Regions from separate parts of the Shewanella sp. ZOR0012 genome, predicted to be linked through region 4. Evidence: predicted binding sites of a transcription regulator. Region 4 holds the regulator's gene; each other region holds the start of a gene.
The links. Region 4 encodes sigma-54, which starts transcription at its own class of promoters, with help from an activator protein. Its sites were predicted from a motif close to GTTGGCACGNNNNTNGNNT; they were not measured.
Positions count from the first base shown of each region.

Region 1: flgF (flagellar basal-body rod protein FlgF) is a predicted target of sigma-54. The motif match lies at 1,853-1,871, and genes of this name have one in related genera.
Region 2: L976_RS02215 (YggN family protein) is a predicted target of sigma-54. The motif match lies at 3,123-3,141, and genes of this name have one in related genera.
Region 3: L976_RS11190 (YccF domain-containing protein) is a predicted target of sigma-54. The motif match lies at 2,601-2,619, and genes of this name have one in related genera.

Region 1 covers NZ_JTLE01000094.1:4,105,638-4,110,192, reverse strand. The annotation lists gene flgH (flagellar basal body L-ring protein FlgH) at 1-261, opposite strand, end outside; gene flgG (flagellar basal-body rod protein FlgG) at 274-1,062, opposite strand; gene flgF (flagellar basal-body rod protein FlgF) at 1,073-1,816, opposite strand; gene flgE (flagellar hook protein FlgE) at 1,988-3,349, opposite strand; gene flgD (flagellar hook assembly protein FlgD) at 3,419-4,198, opposite strand; gene flgC (flagellar basal body rod protein FlgC) at 4,223-4,555, opposite strand, start outside.
Region 2 covers NZ_JTLE01000094.1:78,218-82,772, reverse strand. The annotation lists gene mutY (A/G-specific adenine glycosylase) at 1-835, opposite strand, end outside; gene trmB (tRNA (guanosine(46)-N7)-methyltransferase TrmB) at 1,015-1,731, shown strand; gene L976_RS02225 (YggL family protein) at 1,779-2,105, shown strand; gene glsB (glutaminase B) at 2,105-3,019, shown strand; gene L976_RS02215 (YggN family protein) at 3,198-4,019, shown strand; gene L976_RS02210 (LysR family transcriptional regulator) at 4,424-4,555, shown strand, end outside.
Region 3 covers NZ_JTLE01000094.1:2,185,528-2,190,082, reverse strand. The annotation lists gene prs (ribose-phosphate diphosphokinase) at 1-351, opposite strand, end outside; gene L976_RS11200 (NrtR DNA-binding winged helix domain-containing protein) at 690-1,403, opposite strand; gene L976_RS11195 (pyridoxal-phosphate dependent enzyme) at 1,499-2,449, opposite strand; gene L976_RS11190 (YccF domain-containing protein) at 2,703-3,110, shown strand; gene L976_RS11185 (alpha/beta fold hydrolase) at 3,238-3,555, opposite strand; gene L976_RS11180 (substrate-binding periplasmic protein) at 3,586-4,338, opposite strand.
Region 4 covers NZ_JTLE01000094.1:3,574,276-3,578,830, reverse strand. The annotation lists gene lptC (LPS export ABC transporter periplasmic protein LptC) at 1-99, shown strand, start outside; gene lptA (lipopolysaccharide transport periplasmic protein LptA) at 86-637, shown strand; gene lptB (LPS export ABC transporter ATP-binding protein) at 634-1,365, shown strand; gene L976_RS17275 (RNA polymerase factor sigma-54) at 1,472-2,947, shown strand; gene hpf (ribosome hibernation promoting factor) at 2,976-3,263, shown strand; gene ptsN (PTS IIA-like nitrogen regulatory protein PtsN) at 3,266-3,709, shown strand; gene rapZ (RNase adapter RapZ) at 3,706-4,555, shown strand, end outside; gene L976_RS17255 (HPr family phosphocarrier protein) at 4,547-4,555, shown strand, end outside.

The DNA of each region.
Region 1 (4,555 bases), 530 kb from region 4:
CTGATTACCGGCACTCTTTTTCGCCTGAGTCGCTTCTTTCAACACGATAGTGATAATGTCACCGACTTTATGGGCACGAATATCCGAGTAAAGACTCGCCGCTTGGCTATCTTGGTAAATCGACCCCGTTGCAGCAATTTTAGTCGGTGGTGCTTCGGGATAAACTGGGGCATAGAAGGGATCATCCGCAATCGGCTTCTTTGGAGTTGAACTACATGCCGCCAGCAAGAGCGTACTAGCCAATAGTAGATATCTAGCCATGATCATGTGCCTCTATAGATTCTGATTCACATAAGCCAGCATCTGATCGACCGCCGAAATCACTTTGGAGTTCATCTCGTAGATCCGCTGACTTTCAATGAGGTTAACTAGCTCTTCGGTCACGTTCACGTTAGAGGTTTCTAACGCACCTTGACGAATCGCTCCCATACCATCAAGTGATGCAGTGCCTTGAATAGGCGTACCACTCGCACCAGTTTCGGTGTATAGGTTTTGTCCCATAGGATCTAAACCCGACGGGTTAATAAAGTCGGTCATACTTAGCTGCCCAACGACCTGGTTTTCCGCCGCACCTGGTGTTTTTACCGAAACTTCCCCTTCAGCAGAGACCGTAATACTGGTTGCATCCTCAGGAATAGTGATCGCAGGTTGCAACACATAACCCGAACCCGGCGTGACAATTTGCCCTGTATCATCTAAGGTAAATTGACCATTACGGGTATAAGCCGTAGTCCCATCGGGGAGCTGCACTTCGAAAAATCCAGGACCTTCAATCATCAAATCGAGCGAGTTATCCGTGGTCAGCATATTGCCTTGGGTAAACATTTTTTGGGTGGCTACCACCTTGGTACCCGCACCAATGTTCAAACCGTTTGGCAACTTAGTGTTAGAGGCGCTGATCCCACCCGCTTGGTTAACAGTTTGATAAAGTAAGTCCTCAAATACCGCGCGGCTTTTTTTATAGCCCACAGTGCTGGCGTTAGCGACGTTGTTTGAAATCACCGCAATATCGGTTTGCTGTGCGTCTAAGCCAGTTTTACTAATCCATAACGCTGGATGCATAATTTATCTCCTAACTAATCCGCATTAATGAGGATGAAGCGCGGTCATTTTCTTCCGCGGTTTTCATCATCTTCACTTGCAATTCAAATTGTCGCTGTAGGTCGATTAAGGACACCATCTCATCCACGGGATTGACGTTACTGCCCTCTACAGCACCACTTTCTACAAATACACTGGGATCGGCAGGCGCCGGATCACCGGATACCAAACGGAACAACCCATCCTCGCCGCGCATCATTTGTGCATTGCCAGGGTTTACTAACTTTAATCTTCCTACCTCTTCGACGACTTCTGTCGTCGCACCTTGAGGACGAACAGAGATAATCCCATCCTGTGAAATAGTGACCTTTTCAATTGGCAGCGGTAACACAATCGGTCCGGCATCACCCATCACGGGATTACCACGGTCGTTATGCAATAAACCTGTTGAGTCAAAACTGAGACTGCCAGAACGGGTATAAGCTTCACTACCATCCTGTGCTTGCACGGCAAACCAACCGTCACCTTTAATGGCAACGTCAAGATCGCGTCCAGTAGATTTAATCGGGCCCGAACGAAAATTGGCGGAGGGGGTTTCAACCATGGCAAAGACCCTTGTCGGCAATCCTTCACCAAAGGCTTGCATCGATCTGGCTTGCGCCATATCCGACTTAAATCCATCGGTATTTGCGTTGGCTAAGTTGTTGGCACGCAACGCCAACTCATTCATATTTTGCTTAGCGCCGCTCATGGAGATATAAAGGAATTTGTCCACAGACTGCTCCGTCAAAGTTTCAACCTGACAATAGCAAAGCAAGCATCATGCCAATAAAATAAGCAGCTAGTTAACTGATAAATTAGGAGATTTTAATAAACGAATGAATGCACAACAGAAAGAGGCTAAGTGTTGCCGCTTGCGGCAACACTTAGCAGAGACAAGATTAACTTAACGAATTTGCAGAACAGTTTGTTGCAGAGTGTTATTCACTTCCAGCGTACGTGAGTTGGCTTGGAAGTTACGTTGTGCCGAAATCAAATCCACCAGCTCAGTCGTCAAGTCAATGTTAGATTGCTCTAACGCTGAAGAACTGAGACTACCAAACGTACCACTGTTAGGCTCACCAGCCAGCGCAGGACCTGACGATAAACTGGCTTTCCACGAGGTATTACCCACTTGTGTCAACCCTTGTTCGTTTGCAAAGCGAACTAAAGCAACGCGGGCTAATGGCACTGTTGAACCATTGGAGTAACTGGCAGTGATCAAACCATCTTCACCAATTTCGACATTGGTTAAACGCCCTACTGTGGTACCGTCCTGTGATAATTCAGTGGCGGCAAAGGGAGCTGAATATTGGGTTGGTGCATTAAATTTAATAGTCACGGCTTGAGTGCCATCAGCACCAGGGCCTAACACGCCAGCGCCGCCAACCCCTAGCGCTTCGGTGGCGACGACTGCCGGATCACTCCCAGTATACACACCGACAGAATTAAACTTCAGAACCGATCCCTTCCAGCCGCCAGCCGTTTGAGCTGTGCCAGAAGCATCGGGAGTGCCATCACCATTGGTGTCAGTCTGATATGTACCAGCAGGGCCAGAAATATCAACTTGTTTACCATCAATGGCATAGTATGCAACCCAGTTGTTTTCACCATTATATGAGCCATTATTTGGCTTGACGAAATAGGTCGTCATGATATGTGGCTCACCCAGAGAGTCATAAATCGTCATGGATGTCACACTGTTATAGGTTTTGGAGTCTAAAGGATCAAAAGCAGCAGGGTCGAGTGAACCTTCTTTTGCATTTAAATTCATCTGCAAAGTCACGTTTTCAGTTTGAACAGGGCTACCTGCAGTATCAGGAATTTGTACTGGCTTAGCTGTCGTTAAACTGACAGAGGTAGAGTTACCATCTTTGTCTACTGGAAAGGTCTGCAAAAAATTCCCAGCAGAGTCAACCATATAATTATTTTTGTCGACTTTGAAAGCACCTGCCCGAGTAAACTGATGATCCAAGGTACCTATCTCGGACGCAGTTACAAAAAAGCCACCGCCTTTAATCGCTAAATCTAACGAGTTATTCGTCAGTTGCAAACTACCTTGGTGGAATTGCTGCGCCACTTGGCTCGTAGCCACACCGCCACCCACAGCGGTTTTTGAGTTTGAGAAAATTGAATTAGCGTAAACATCCGCAAATTCAGCACGCGACTCTTTAAAGCCAATGGTGTTAGCATTCGCGATATTGTTCGCAGTAGTGTTCAAATCTTTCTGCGCAGCAGAAATGCCACTCAATGCAATGTTAAACGACATAATTCACCTCTACATTTGCTCAATTCAATGATGGACAAGTGTGATGTCCATTTACAATCTTGATTACGATTAAACTTCACTAATCGCAAGTACATCCGACAGTTTAAAGGCCATTCCACCCTTGAGATTCAAAATGGCGCCAGTCGCTGCAGTACCTAAAGAAACACTGGTCACATGCGCATAGGTCGATACAGCTAACGCTTGTGATTTATCATTCACTAAACCCGATGCTTTAATAGAGTAATTACCAGCAGCAACGGGTTCTCCTTTATCATTCAAACCATCCCACTTGACATCAGTGTTACCACCCTTACTACCATCAACAGTAAATGTTCTAACGACCTGCCCTTTATCATCTTCGATTCGAACATTAATGACGGGAATTTTCTCTGAAGTACTGATCACACCATTTAAGCCAGGGCTTTCTGCAGAGATATAACCCGTATCAGTCGGTAATAGCACTTTTCGCCCAACTAATCCCGATGCTTGCAAAGCTTGGCTTGATGTCATCACACTGTTTAAATTAACAATTTGATCATTTAACTTAGAAATGCCATCGACAGTAGAAAAAGATGCCATCTGTGCAATCATCTGGTCGTTATCAACGGGCTTGAAGGGATCCTGCATCGATAACTGCTGGCTGAGTAATGAGAAAAAATCCTCTTGAGTGAGCTGCTGACTCTTAGCCTCTGGAACAGCAGAACTATTCGGCAAACGTAATCCATCCAAAAATGGGTTACCTGTCGAGCTAGTCGAGGTTTTCGTGGTATTGGTTGATACCGTATTCGATTGAGTGTTTGTTTGAGTCAGCTGCGATGAGGTTTGACTCAGTTGGTTAATGAGGCTCACAACGTACCTCCTAAATAACGCATATTATTTACCCATCCCAAGTGTTTGTTGCAGCATAGATTTTGCCGCCTCAGCCACTTGAACATTCATCTGATATGAGCGAGAAGCTGAAATCATGTCAGCCATTTCTTCCATGACATTGACATTTGGTTTGTAAATAAAGCCATCAGCATCCGCCATCGGATGATCCGGCGAATACTCTTTTAATAGGGGCTTATCACTCTCGACTATGCCTTTCACCGTGACACCTTGGGAAGCTTGTTGCTGACTTTGCGCCTTGGCCATTTCGGCTTCGAAAATAGGATGACGAGAACGGTAAGTTTTATCTACACTGCTGGAGACTGAATCTGCGTTAGC
Region 2 (4,555 bases), 3.5 Mb from region 4:
CTTGGGCCTCAAGCTCTGCATTGAGTGCGGCTTGAGTATTAAACTCGGGGAAGCACCAGAGTCCGCCCCAAATGCCTGCAGGAGGGCGCTTAGCCAAGAAGACTTGATTATCTTTGAGCAAAACCAACATCCAAGCAGATTTCTCTGGGATAGTTTTCTTCGGTTTTTTACCCGGGAAATCGGTTTGCCTACCCATAAGTTGGGCCTTGCAATCGACAGCAACAGGGCAAGCGGCGCAATTTGGTTTGCTGCGAGTACAAATACTGGCACCAATATCCATCATGGCTTGGTTATATTTTTGAATATCCTGCTCTGGCGTTAACTGTTCAGTTAATTGCCAGAGTTGCTCCTCCACTGGTTTTTGTCCAGGCCAGCCCGCAATCGCGCCATGTCTTGCTAGGACGCGCTTAACATTGCCATCGAGGATCGGATGCTGCTGCCCAAGTGATAGGGATAGCACAGCACCCGCTGTAGAGCGGCCAATACCTGGCAGTGCAAGCACTTTCTCAAAATTCGTAGGGAATTGTCCTTGATATTCATCGCGGATCATCTTAGCGGCTTTATGCAGATTGCGAGCCCTAGCGTAATAACCAAGGCCAGTCCAATGGTGCAATACTTCATCATCCGGCGCGTTAGCGAGGGCTAATACATCGGGGAAACGCGTCATAAAACGCTGGTAATAGGGAATAACAGTCGCCACCTGAGTTTGTTGCAGCATAATCTCTGAAACCCATACACTATATGGGGTTTTATCTTGCTGCCAAGGGAGGGTTTTACGACCGTGGGTGTCGTACCAATTAACGATACGTGTTGCAAAGGAGGCTGTAGATTTCATCGGCGCAGTGTAGCGGGAGATAGGGCGGCAAACAAGTCACTCTCACAGGAAAAACAGTGCTAGATTCGCTCCGGCGAAGAATCTTGTTATACTTCGCCTCCATTAGTGCTTGCACTGTAAGTTGAACTTTGGATAATGCCCTTCTTTTTAGAGGGTGTTGTCCACGAGACGAGGCAAAAATGAGCGAAGTCACTACCGCTGAATTTAATGAAGAAGGCAAGTATCTGCGTAAGATCAGAAGCTTTGTCCTAAGAGAAGGGCGTTTGACTAAAGGTCAAGCGCAAGCCATTGAGACTCAGTGGCCAACAATGGGCTTAGATTACAGCCCAACACCATTGGATTTAGCCGAAGTTTTTGGGCGCGAAGCTGACACTGTACTGGAGATTGGTTTCGGTATGGGCGCTTCTTTGGTGCAAATGGCGCAAGAAGCACCAGAGCTGAACTTTATCGGTATTGAAGTCCATAAGCCTGGTGTTGGCTCATGCTTAAGTGATGCCGCTGCCGCGGGCGTGACCAATCTTCGTGTGTATCACCATGATGCGATGGAAGTATTAGAACATGCGATTGCCGATGGCAGCCTGACGCGTGTGCAGTTGTTCTTCCCCGATCCTTGGCATAAAAAGCGCCACCACAAACGCCGTATCGTACAAGCTGAATTTGCCGAATTGATCCGCCGTAAACTGAAGATTGGCGGCGTATTCCATATGGCAACCGACTGGGAAAACTACAGCGAACATATGCTGGAAGTGATGAATGTGGCGAGCGGTTACAAGAATCAATCTGCCGATGGTACTGTTGTACCGCGTCCGGATCATCGTCCACTCACGAAATTTGAAGCCCGCGGTCATCGCCTTGGCCATGGCGTATGGGATCTGATGTTCGAGCGTATCGCTTAATATCGTTATCTTTTTATTGGTTTTTTAACACAACGGGGAAAATCACTATGGCAACGAATCGTAGCCGTCGTTTACGTAAGAAAATGCGCGTCGATGAATTCCAAGAGTTAGGTTTTGACATCACTTGGACGTTCGATGCATCTGTCTCTGAAGCTGAAATTGATGCAACTGTCGATAAGTTTATTGATGAGGTGATTGAAGCCCGTAAGCTAGGCTTCCATGGCGGTGGTCATATCGAATGGGAAGGTATTATTGCGACCCAAACTATCGGCAAGTGCACCGAGGAAGATATCGCTGCTGTTAAGGCATTCTGGGCGGGTCAAAAAGTGACTCAACTCGAAGTTAGCGAACTGTACGATATCTGGTGGAGTTAATGCCAGAACAGGCGTTATTAGAGGAAGTGGTCGACAAAGTTCGACCCTTGCTCGGCCAAGGAAAGGTTGCTAATTATATCCCTGCGCTCGCCAATGTTGATGCTGGCAAATTGGGCATAGCCGTGACCACGATTGATGGCGAAACCATAGGCGCAGGCGATTACCTTGAGCCATTTTCAATTCAAAGTATTTCTAAAGTTTTCAGCTTAACCTTAGCGCTAACTTTATATGAAGAAACCGAAATTTGGAGCCGCGTCGGCAAAGAACCCTCGGGACACTCCTTCAATTCATTAGTCCAAGTCGAACTCGAGCGGGGTAAACCTCGCAATCCCTTTATTAATGCTGGCGCGTTAGTCATCGCTGACTTATTACAGAGCCGTTTAGGGGCACCTAAGCATCGGATGTTGGAATTGGTCAGGGCGCTGAGTCAAAACGATAAAGTTTGTTTCGATAAGCAAGTGGCGGATTCTGAATATCAGCATAGTGCTCGCAATGCGGCCATCGCCTATCTGATGAAATCCTTCGGCAATTTTCAAGGTGATGTCGATACAGTGCTGCGTACTTATTTTCATTACTGCGCCTTAAAAATGAACTGCGCCGATCTATCGCGGGCGATGCTGTATTTAGCTAATCGCGGTAAAACCATAGATGGCACTGAGCTTATTTCGCAAGTACAGACTCGGCAGTTAAATGCCCTGTTAGCAACCTCGGGCTTGTACGATGGCGCTGGTGAGTTTGCCTATCGTGTCGGAATGCCTGGCAAAAGTGGTGTCGGTGGCGGCATTATTGCGGTGATCCCTGGGGAGCTCTCGGTCTGCGTTTGGTCCCCCGAATTAGATAACCAAGGTAACTCCCTCGCGGGGACGGCGATGCTTGAGCATCTCAGCCAGCGTCTCGGACGTTCAATCTTCTGATTTAACTCTTTGATTAGCACTGCTAGGCTAAATATTAGTGAAATTCACTAATCTGCTATCGGTGCTAATTTTTATAACTCCATACTAATCATATTATTACAAAGTTGGCACATCTTCTGCTAATTGTCTTTTAGCATGTTAGCTTAGTCGAATTACTCAGATTAAAGGATGAACCACAATGAAAATAAATACGCTATTAACTGGAGTGGCATTATCGGGCGTTATTTTAGGTGCTTCTGGCTTGCAATCAGCACAAGCGAAAGCCGAGCCGCAAATTGATGAGCGCTGTGAGGTTTCCCTTAATTATGATGTGAGAGTCGAACCTAAAAAATTAGTGATGAGTGAGAAGGGCGCCGAGAAGTATCGTATCGAGGTTGACAAGTTATACGTTGAAGGCAAGCAGGTAACTTTAACTGATAAGCAGAAGAAGCTAGTTAGCCAATATGCCGATGAGGTGTCAACTCAGGTACCTGAGGTGATTGAATTAGTCAATGAAGCGGTTGCACTGGCCTCTCAAGCTGTGAGTATGGCGTTAACGCCATTGATGGGCGATGCCGCTGGCGCTAAGTTTGATGAGATGATGGCGGGCGTGCAGAAGCGTGTCGATGCCGTAGCCTACAAGCAGGGCGATAGTTTTTACCTTGGTGCGACCGAAGAGTCGATGCAAAACACTTTTAACGATGAGTTTGAACAGGAAATGGAGCAAATCGTGCAAAACTCCATTGGCACTCTTATGATGAATATCGGTGGCCAAATTCTTGCCGGCGATGGTGAATCCTTCGATGCTAAGATGGAGGCATTCTCACAAAAAATGGATAGATTAGGCGATGATATTGAGCAGCAAATTGAATCCCAATCCAAGGGGATTGAAGCGAAAGCCGACCGTTTATGTGACCGTTTTGAAAACCTGCAAGTGCTTGAAAATCAACTGCGTAAAGAAGTGCCTGAGTTAGCACCTTATGTGTTGACGCAAAACACTCACCGCGAATTACGTGAGTAGATATCGCAGAAGATATCTAAGGGAATAAACTGGTTTTTACGCTAGAACGTTTGCCTAGCTGGCAAAATGAATAAAGTAGTATAAATGATCAATGCCTCAGCACCTTTGTGTTTGGGGCTTTTTATTGTGGAATTGTTACCAAGCACCTTGATATTAATCCCAATGCTTGCGGCTATTTAGTGTGGAATGTTACATTCTTCAGACTAATGTTTGGTATACTCTTAAAATATAATGAAAAGCTGGCAACTCAGTCAGATAAAACACTCTACTTTAGCTGACTTTTTCGGTTTAAATCTCTACAACGAACCCATTTGCTGTGAGATATTAAGGCGTTATGGAATGCTGCATTCCTGCGTTATTCCGAAAGTTTAAATCACTGTCGAAACTGCTTAAGGCGACTTTCCATGTTAGAACTGTTAGAACCTATTGCGATTTTTACTCATGTGGCCAGAGCCGGAAGTTTCAGTGCGGCCGCAAGAAGGCTTGGGATCTCTAAATCTAAGGTTAGTACGCAGGTAGCCGATCTCGAGCATAGA
Region 3 (4,555 bases), 1.4 Mb from region 4:
ATTAATCAGGCTGGCATAGACTTTTACCGATAAGGCCTCGCCCACATTACAGACTCTATCTTGGCGGGCGCCCGGCATATAAGGCAGTAACAGATCGATCTGCTCTGCACCGCTGCGGCGTAATGCATCAGTTAACAATAAGAGTTGCATGATGGATTGATCGCCACGATAACCGAAAAAAACTGTGACGCGTTTCGCTGGAGGAACCCGCAGTTGAACATGATTCTCCCCCGCACCAAATTGAAATAAACGGTAATTAGCCTCATCGCTAGCGGCGGGAAGTCGATAAAAATCAGCTTGCTGATGTGGTGAGTTAACTGTGCCTTGATGCATTTGAATACCTAGAGACATATTCACCTCCTGTCTGTGCAAGATCGCTGTGATATACAGCAATCTTGTTGTCTGCAAGTAATAGTGTCTTATAGACACTAATATGTAAAGTTGATTTTTAGACTATTTTTTATCGGATAATACTAAGGAATATACCTAAATTGCATATATTGTCCTTAAGACACTAAGTGCAATTTAGCTATGATAATGGGGAAATGGATATCGAAAAGTAAAGAATGGACGTATTACGACAACATCGACGGCTACATAAACCCTGATAACTCAAGCTAACTGTATGTACCGTATAATCTGTCACTATTATTGCTATGGGCAACCACTTTAAGCGGCAAACACTTTGACTAACATTCTAGATTTCTTAAGAATCGATACGATGCCGTATCCGACTTCAAACGGTATAAATTGGCTGGACGGCCACGTTCAGTACGTTTTAAGCCCGTATCAATCAATAAATCGGCCTGCTCAACCCGTCGACGGAACGATTTACCTTGGATAGGCTTACCCAGTAATACTTCATGCACATGTTGCAGCTCTGGCAAGGTAAAAGGTTCAGCCAGCGCAAAGCCTGGCACTAAAGAATATAAGGCTTTCTGAGTTAAACGTTCCCGCGCTTGCTCAATTAATTGCAGATGATCAAACGCCAAGGGCATCTGTAACACATCCTCTAATGGCCACCACTTAACATCACTCACTGAATCAATCTGGGTTTCGCAGGCTTGATAACTCATCAACGCGGTATAACACACGGTCACCGACCAGCCTCTCACGTCGCGGTGACTATTACCGACAGTGCAAAGCTGCTCAATATAAGGTGGCACTACCGCCGTTTTTTCCTGCAATTTGCGTAACGCCGCTTCCTCTAGGGATTGATCGGAATGTTCATCGATAAATCCTCCGGGTAATCCCCAAAAACCTAAAAAGGGATGATTTGAGCGTTGTACTAAGAGTACTTTAAGTTGCTGATCATGATAGGTAAATAATACGGCATCAACCGTCAGTAGCTGAGCCTTAAAAGCCTTAGGATCGTAATTGGCGAGATATTCCGCTTCAGTCATGAGTATTTTCCATCGTTTGACGTCGTAAGCTTAACTTAGAGATTACGTCGCTTCAAACATATTATGTCTTAGCGTCACTAAGTAAATCATCTGCTCTATAGGGTCTTACGACTTTTACCAAATTTACGCTGATAACGTGGCAACATGGTTTCATTTCCAAGCAAACCACCTTGATGGATATACATCACAGGGCTTGCGCTCCACTGCGGTAAATATTTTTCTAACACTATAAAACCTAAGGGATCGTAGAGTAATTCAAATTGAATACCTGAGGCGCAAATTCGCTGCCACATGGCATAAAACTCAGGATAGAGTTTACCAAAGTGGTATTTCTTCCCCACATTCAAAATCTGTGGATGCTCAGCAGCGTTAGGATTTAACTCATAAAACTGCTGCGCTAAATACTCATCGCCACCGACAACCGCGCAGGTAAGCACTCGAATGTGACTTTGCTTACGCACAAAATATTGGTTTAAAAATAATGCCGTGGTTCCCGTTCCCGCAGGTAAAAACACTTTCAGTTCAGTCAGTCCCTGTTGCATTGCCCAAGTCTCAATTTCAACGGCTAACAGACTGACACCATACTCCGCATACTGACAGCGCCCGCCTTCCGGAATAAATAAAGCGTCAGGCTCAGCAGCCAAAACTTGATGCTCAATGTAGTCATGACAAGTCCACTTAGACTCACGCTGCAGAAAAGGATTAACTGCTATCAGGCTTGATAAATCAATAACCTGTGTGCCATTGGCGATAGCTGCGGCATAGTTCCCTGTCGGTAAAGTCAGTACGTGGCTAGCAATATGGTCCACATAAAAATCACACTGCCAGCCTTTGAGTTTGGCGAGCGCCGACAGCGAATACAGTGAATTAGCCTGCGCGGAGCCATGACCAATTACCTTAGTCACACCAGCAAAATCATGATCTAGAAAATAGGCAAACTTACGCGCCTTATTACCACTAAAAGCAGGATGTAATAAATCATCTCTTTTAAGAAAGATCTCTCTGCCTGCAAAAGAAAATGATTCGACGGGACTATTAGCTAGCATTTATTTACTCAAGGGGAGATAAGGTGTTTAGTGTAACGCGGGCTTGGTTAAATTCTTCCTAAGAATTAAGGAAATTCACGAAATATTAGCTTAACTCACAATCCGTAGAGGTATAAACTATAATATACCATTGATTATTAATGAAAAAACTTTTGGCATAATTCTCGCTTATGACATTTAAGCATCAATTAATAATTTCGAGTGTAGATGTTGTTTCTGTCGCACAGATTTTGGATTCGATAAGGAGTTTTCAATGTCATTACTACGGTTAATTTTCAATATTGCTTGGTTTGTCCTTGGTGGATTTGTGATGGGCCTAGCCTGGTGGCTTGCGGGGATTTTGTGTTTTATCAGTATTATCGGTATTCCCTTTGGTCGCGCCTGCTTTGTGATTGGTGAATTGACCTTCTGGCCCTTTGGACAAGAACAAATTAATCGCCGTCATTTAACTGGCCGTGAAGATTTAGGAACAGGCGCCTTTGGCATGATGGGCAATATCATTTGGTTCTTACTGTTTGGGATTTGGTTGGCTATTGGTCATTTGGCCCATGCTCTTGCCTGCTTTGTGACGATTATCGGTATCCCTTTCGGGATCCAACATCTTAAGCTGGCGCTGTTAAGCCTAACGCCGATTGGGCAAACCATAGTAGCGAAAGCGTAATAACCACAGTAGCGAAAGCGTAATAACCATGATCGCCAAGGCGTAAGGCATATCACTCAGCATCTGTGGGTAGTGCTGATGCATAGTTCGGCAGCGATTGCACTAATTCTGCTTCGTAATAATCCCTTTATTCATTGAGTAAATCAGCGCTATCAGCAAACTGCTCACCCGCATCCTGCTCCGGTGAGCAGATGATTTCAAAGAGATAATGCGCCAGTTTAGCTGGCGCATCTATGGTGATGTCATGACCACAATAGGCCAACACAACTAAGTCGACCTTAAAATATTGTACCAATGCCCTGCTGGTTTGGATCTTGACTAACCCATCGCGATCACCCGACAAGATACTCACTGGCACACACAAACATGCAGAGCAGTGATAACGAAATACCGCCCACAACTGATTACTCGCAGTGTTAGACAAAATGATGACAAAACTTGTCATCTCACATCTTTGGTTAGGTGCAAAATAGCATTACTGACTTAAGGCTTCTTGCTGAAATAACAAATCGCCCATAATGCTATCAATATCGAGCTTCGCTAAACCTTGATCAAAAATATCCCGCCAACGCCGCCCCTCTTCTGTATTACGAAACGCGACATAAAGTTGTTTATTGGCAATCAGTTGTCGATTGACCTGTAACTTATCTGCGAGCGGCTGAAGGTGGGGTTGTTTAAGTAGATAATTCAGCACATTAATATCAATCACAGCGCCGTCAATACGACCAGCCGCCACCTTTTTGATATTTTGCTCATCGGATGTTGCCGCTTCAACAGGTTGACTCCCTGAAGCAATCATTACATCCAGCGAGTCGGTATTCACATAATCCTGCACAATACCTAAAGTATAACGATTCAAATCGGCTAAATGATGCCAACTAATGGGACGGGATTTTTGCTCAACAATACCTAATGGGCCAATACCAATCGGTTTAGAAAAAATAAACTTATCGGTTTCAAAATAATATTCTGGAAAATAGCCAATATAGTCAGAGCCCGGCATAACGGCTAATTTAATCGCACGGCTCCAAGGGTAAAAATCCACGATAAGTTGTTGTTCCATTTGCTCAAACGCCGCCTTAGCCACCGCAACACTCGCGCCTTGGTGCTGGAGTTGATAGCCGGAATACGGCGGCCAAAGTAATGACGTTAGCTTCAGCGTGTCAGCAAATGTCGTATTTGCCACGGTTAATAGGCAACTAAACATCAGTGGGCACCAGCGGATCATAATGCCTCCATCAAAGACTCATCTATTAATCGCTAAAAAAACAAATAGCTCATCGGTTTAACTCTATTCAGTATAATCAGCCATACCTATAGGTACAGCGAATATTTGTTATCTGTTTAGCCTTGTAGAACCACGCTAAGACAGCAATGCTCGGAGTAGGCAGAACTATCGCCGCCAAAAACGACATCTTTACGACAAGGGGAAGACTGAAGGAAAA
Region 4 (4,555 bases):
AAAGATTTTAATATTCAAGGGCAAGGCCTTTATGCCGACCTTAACGCGCAGGAAGTGCAATTGACCAGTCAGGTAGTAGGAACCTATGAAGCAAAATAACATATTACTTGCCAGCCTAATGCTAATGATAAGCATGAATGCCTTCGCCAAGATCGGTGACTTACAGCAAGAAGTGAAAATTAAAGCCGTCAGTCAAACTGCGGACATTAAAAACAATCAGATCATTTTCTTCGGCCCCGTTGAAGTTGTTCAAGGCTCAATTAAAATCCATGCGGATCAACTCCGTGCATTTTCTGTCGAAGGCGAAAATAGTAAAGTCTTACTGGCTACAGGAAATCCAGCAACCTACAGCCAAATCCTTGATGATGGCCGCCCTGCATCTGCTAGCGCCAAAGAGATTCGCTATGAAATGGCCACTCGGACGTTGACCCTAACTGGTACAGCGACCCTAGACCAAGCGGGTAGTCAAGTTACAGGCAATTTAATTCGTTACGATATTATTCAGCAAAAACTGATCGCCGAAAGTAGCGGCAATGGTGATGATCGCGTAATTACCATTATTCAACCTGATAATTATCAGGAAGAACTCAAAAATACACCAACAGATAAACCTGTGAAAAAACAGGATTCTAAATGACCCAAATCACCTTAAAAGCACAGAATCTCGCCAAGAGTTATAAAAGCCGCCAGGTTGTCAAAGATGTCAGCCTGACAGTAAAAACGGGTCAAGTCGTCGGTCTACTCGGCCCTAACGGTGCGGGTAAAACCACCACCTTTTACATGGTCGTGGGCTTAGTTAAAAGCGATAAAGGCCATATCTTTATCGACGATGATGATTTAACCGCCGATCCTATGCATCTGCGTGCCCGCAAAGGTATTGGTTACCTACCACAGGAAGCGAGTATCTTTCGTAAATTAACCGTACACGACAACATCATGGCGGTACTGCAAACCCGTAAAGAGCTCAATAGTGACCAGCGCGAAGAAGCACTAGAGCAACTGCTAGAAGAGTTCCATATCACCCATATTCGTGACAGCCAAGGCATGTCCTTATCGGGCGGTGAACGTCGCCGCGTCGAAATTGCCCGCGCCTTAGCGGCCAACCCCAAGTTTATTCTGCTTGATGAGCCCTTTGCGGGCGTTGATCCGATCTCCGTTATCGATATCAAGAAAATTATCGAGCAGCTTAAGAGCCGAGGCCTTGGAGTACTTATCACAGACCACAATGTGCGCGAGACCTTAGACGTCTGTGAACATGCTTACATTGTGAGTCACGGTAATCTTATTGCCGAGGGCACACCCGCAGAGATCTTAGACAATCAGCAAGTTAGGGCTGTGTACTTAGGTGAACAATTCAGGCTATAGTTACTAAAACAAAGCTAATAAGCCTTGAATTTGAGAGCGCTAGGCTCCATCCATATGATATCAAGCGACCTAAACTCACAATAATAACCTAGGGATCAGCGGTAACATGAAAGCGTCACTCCAGCTCAAACTGGGTCAACAGTTAACCATGACGCCACAACTTCAGCAGGCCATTCGCCTGCTGCAACTGTCGTCATTGGAACTGCAACAAGAAATCCAGCAAGCCTTAGACTCTAATCCTCTTCTCGAGCTGGAAGAGGAGCAATTTGACGCGCCTAGCGAACGTAAGCAAGATATCGCCGATACCGACTTTAGCGAAACGACTGCCCAGCCACAGGAACAAGATAATTCCACCGTGGACATTGCCGAGTCGCTGACCAAAGAATCTCTGCCCGAAGAGTTACCCATGGATACCACTTGGGATGAAGTATTTACCGCATCGCCAAACTCAGGTTCTGGCGCCAGCCGTGAAGATGACATGCCCTTCCAAGGGGAAACTAGCGAGGGGTTGTACGAACATTTAGAATGGCAAAAAAACCTCACACCCTTCTCTGAAACCGATTTAGCCATTGCCACCGCGATTATTGATGCCATTGACGATCAAGGTTATCTCACTCAAAGCACTGAAGATATCCTCGAAGCCATGGGCAATCCCGAGATTGAACTCGACGAAGTTGAAGCCGTGCTCAAGCGTATTCAACATTTCGACCCCGTTGGTGTCGCGGCAAGGGATTTAAGCGAATGTTTACTGATCCAGCTATCTCATTTTTCGCCTGATACCCCTCACATCGAAAACGCCCGCATGCTGATCAAAGATCATTTAGATCTGATCGCCGCTCGCGACTTTAGGCTGTTAATGCGTAAGACCAAACTGAAAGAGGACGAGTTAAGGGACAGTATTGCGCTGATCCAAACCTTGAACCCTCGTCCCGGTTTACTCATCACCCCTGTCGATGAAGAATATGTGATCCCCGATGTATCGGTGTCGAAGAAAAACGGCCGTTGGGTGGTCGAATTAAACCCTGACTGCATGCCAAAAATCAACGTAAATCAGCAATATGCAGCAATGGCCCGAAGTTCAAAAAATCAAGCTGATAGCCAATTTATTCGTGGCCATCTGCAAGAAGCCAAGTGGTTTATTAAAAGCCTTGAAAGCCGTAACGAAACACTGCTCAAGGTGGCAAACTGCATAGTGCAATACCAACAGGGTTTCTTCGAATACGGTGAAGAAGCCATGAAACCTATGGTCCTAAACGATATCGCCGAGGCGGTAGAGATGCATGAGTCCACCATTTCACGGGTGACCACACAAAAATACATGCATACCCCAAAAGGACTTTTTGAACTAAAATATTTCTTCTCAAGCCACGTCGGGACGGATGATGGCGGTGAGTGCTCATCCACAGCAATCAGAGCTTTCATTAAGAAACTGGTTGCAGCGGAAAACCAGAAAAAACCATTAAGCGACAGCAAGATGGCTCAACTTCTGGCAGAACAGGGAATTAACGTTGCGCGCAGAACCATTGCGAAGTACCGAGAAGCGATGCTTATTCCCCCTTCCAATCAGCGTAAAAGTTTATAGCCTATTGTGAGTATCGGAGGACGTTTCTATGCAAATAAACCTAAGTGGACACCATATCGAGATTACTGAATCGTTACGGGCATATGTTGAGGAAAAGTTTTCAAAACTTGAACGTCATTTCGAACAGATCAATAATGTGCACGTTGTGCTCAATGTTGAGAAAATGCAACAGATTGCCGAAGCGAGAATCAACCTCACCGGTGGTGAAGTCTTCGCGACTTCAGAGCATGCAGATATGTATGCTGCCATAGACGTCCTGATTGATAAACTTGATCGTCAGGTTATTAAACACAAAGAGAAGTTAACAAAACACTAGCAATGGAACTTCGTACCATACTGCGGCCGGAGTGCACAACCTGCGCCACTCCGGGCAGTAAGAAAAAGGTACTGGAACTCATCAGCGACTTAGCCGCTGCCCAGTACCCCACCCTCTCATCTCAAGAGATCTTCGAAAGCCTCGTGGCGCGCGAAAAGATGGGTAGCACAGGTATAGGTAACGGTATCGCCATTCCACATGGTCGATTAACCGATATAACACAACCCATAGCGATATTGATAAAATGTGAGGAGCCGATAGCCTTTGATGCTATCGATAAACAACCCGTCGATATTTTATTTGCACTACTCGTGCCTGCCGACCAATGTCAGCAGCACCTAAGTACCTTGTCATGCATGGCTGAAAAGCTCAGTGACAAGCAAATATTAAAACAATTGCGCAAGACGCATGATGAAACGGAACTCTATCAGGTAATCATTGGATGAAACTGGTCATAGTGTCAGGGCGTTCAGGCTCAGGCAAATCGGTCGCACTTAGAGTGCTTGAAGATCTCGGCTACTATTGTGTCGATAATTTGCCTTTGCCTTTGATTGGCAGTTTGCTTGAACAGCTCAAAGGCAGTAACGATCTCGTTGCTATCAGTGTTGACGTGCGCAATTTACCAGAGCAAGACAAAGTGCTGGTTAAACAGCTTGCCAGCCTGCCTACGGGCACTGAACTCACCAGCTTCTTCTTAAACTCCAGCGATAAAGTGTTGCTCAAACGCTACAGTGAAACGCGGCGCTTACATCCCTTATCTAAGAGCCGAGTGTCACTGCAAGAAGCCATCAAGCTTGAAGGCAAATTGCTCGAGCCGCTGTCACAGCAGATGGATCACTATATAGATACCTCGAATCTGAATATCTATGAACTCAGCGACCAAGTGCGGCAAATACTCCTTGGCAGTGTCGATAAGGAACTGGTGATCAACTTCGAGTCCTTCGGTTTTAAGCATGGTATGCCGACCGAAGCTGACTTTATGTTTGATGTGCGCTTTTTGCCAAATCCCCATTGGGAACCGGAGCTTAGACCTCTCACCGGTTTAGATGAACCCGTAGCGGAGTTTTTAAATCGCCAGCCACTGGTGAATAAGTTCATCTGGCAAATCGAGAATTTGCTCGAAACCTGGTTGCCCCATTTAGAGCGCAATAATCGTAGCTATCTCACGATTGCGATTGGTTGCACAGGTGGCCAACACCGCTCAGTCTATGTAGCTGAGCAACTAGCTAAACGTTTTAGTAATGGCAAACATAAAGTCAATGCGCGCCATCGAGAGTTGAGCCATGCCAAAA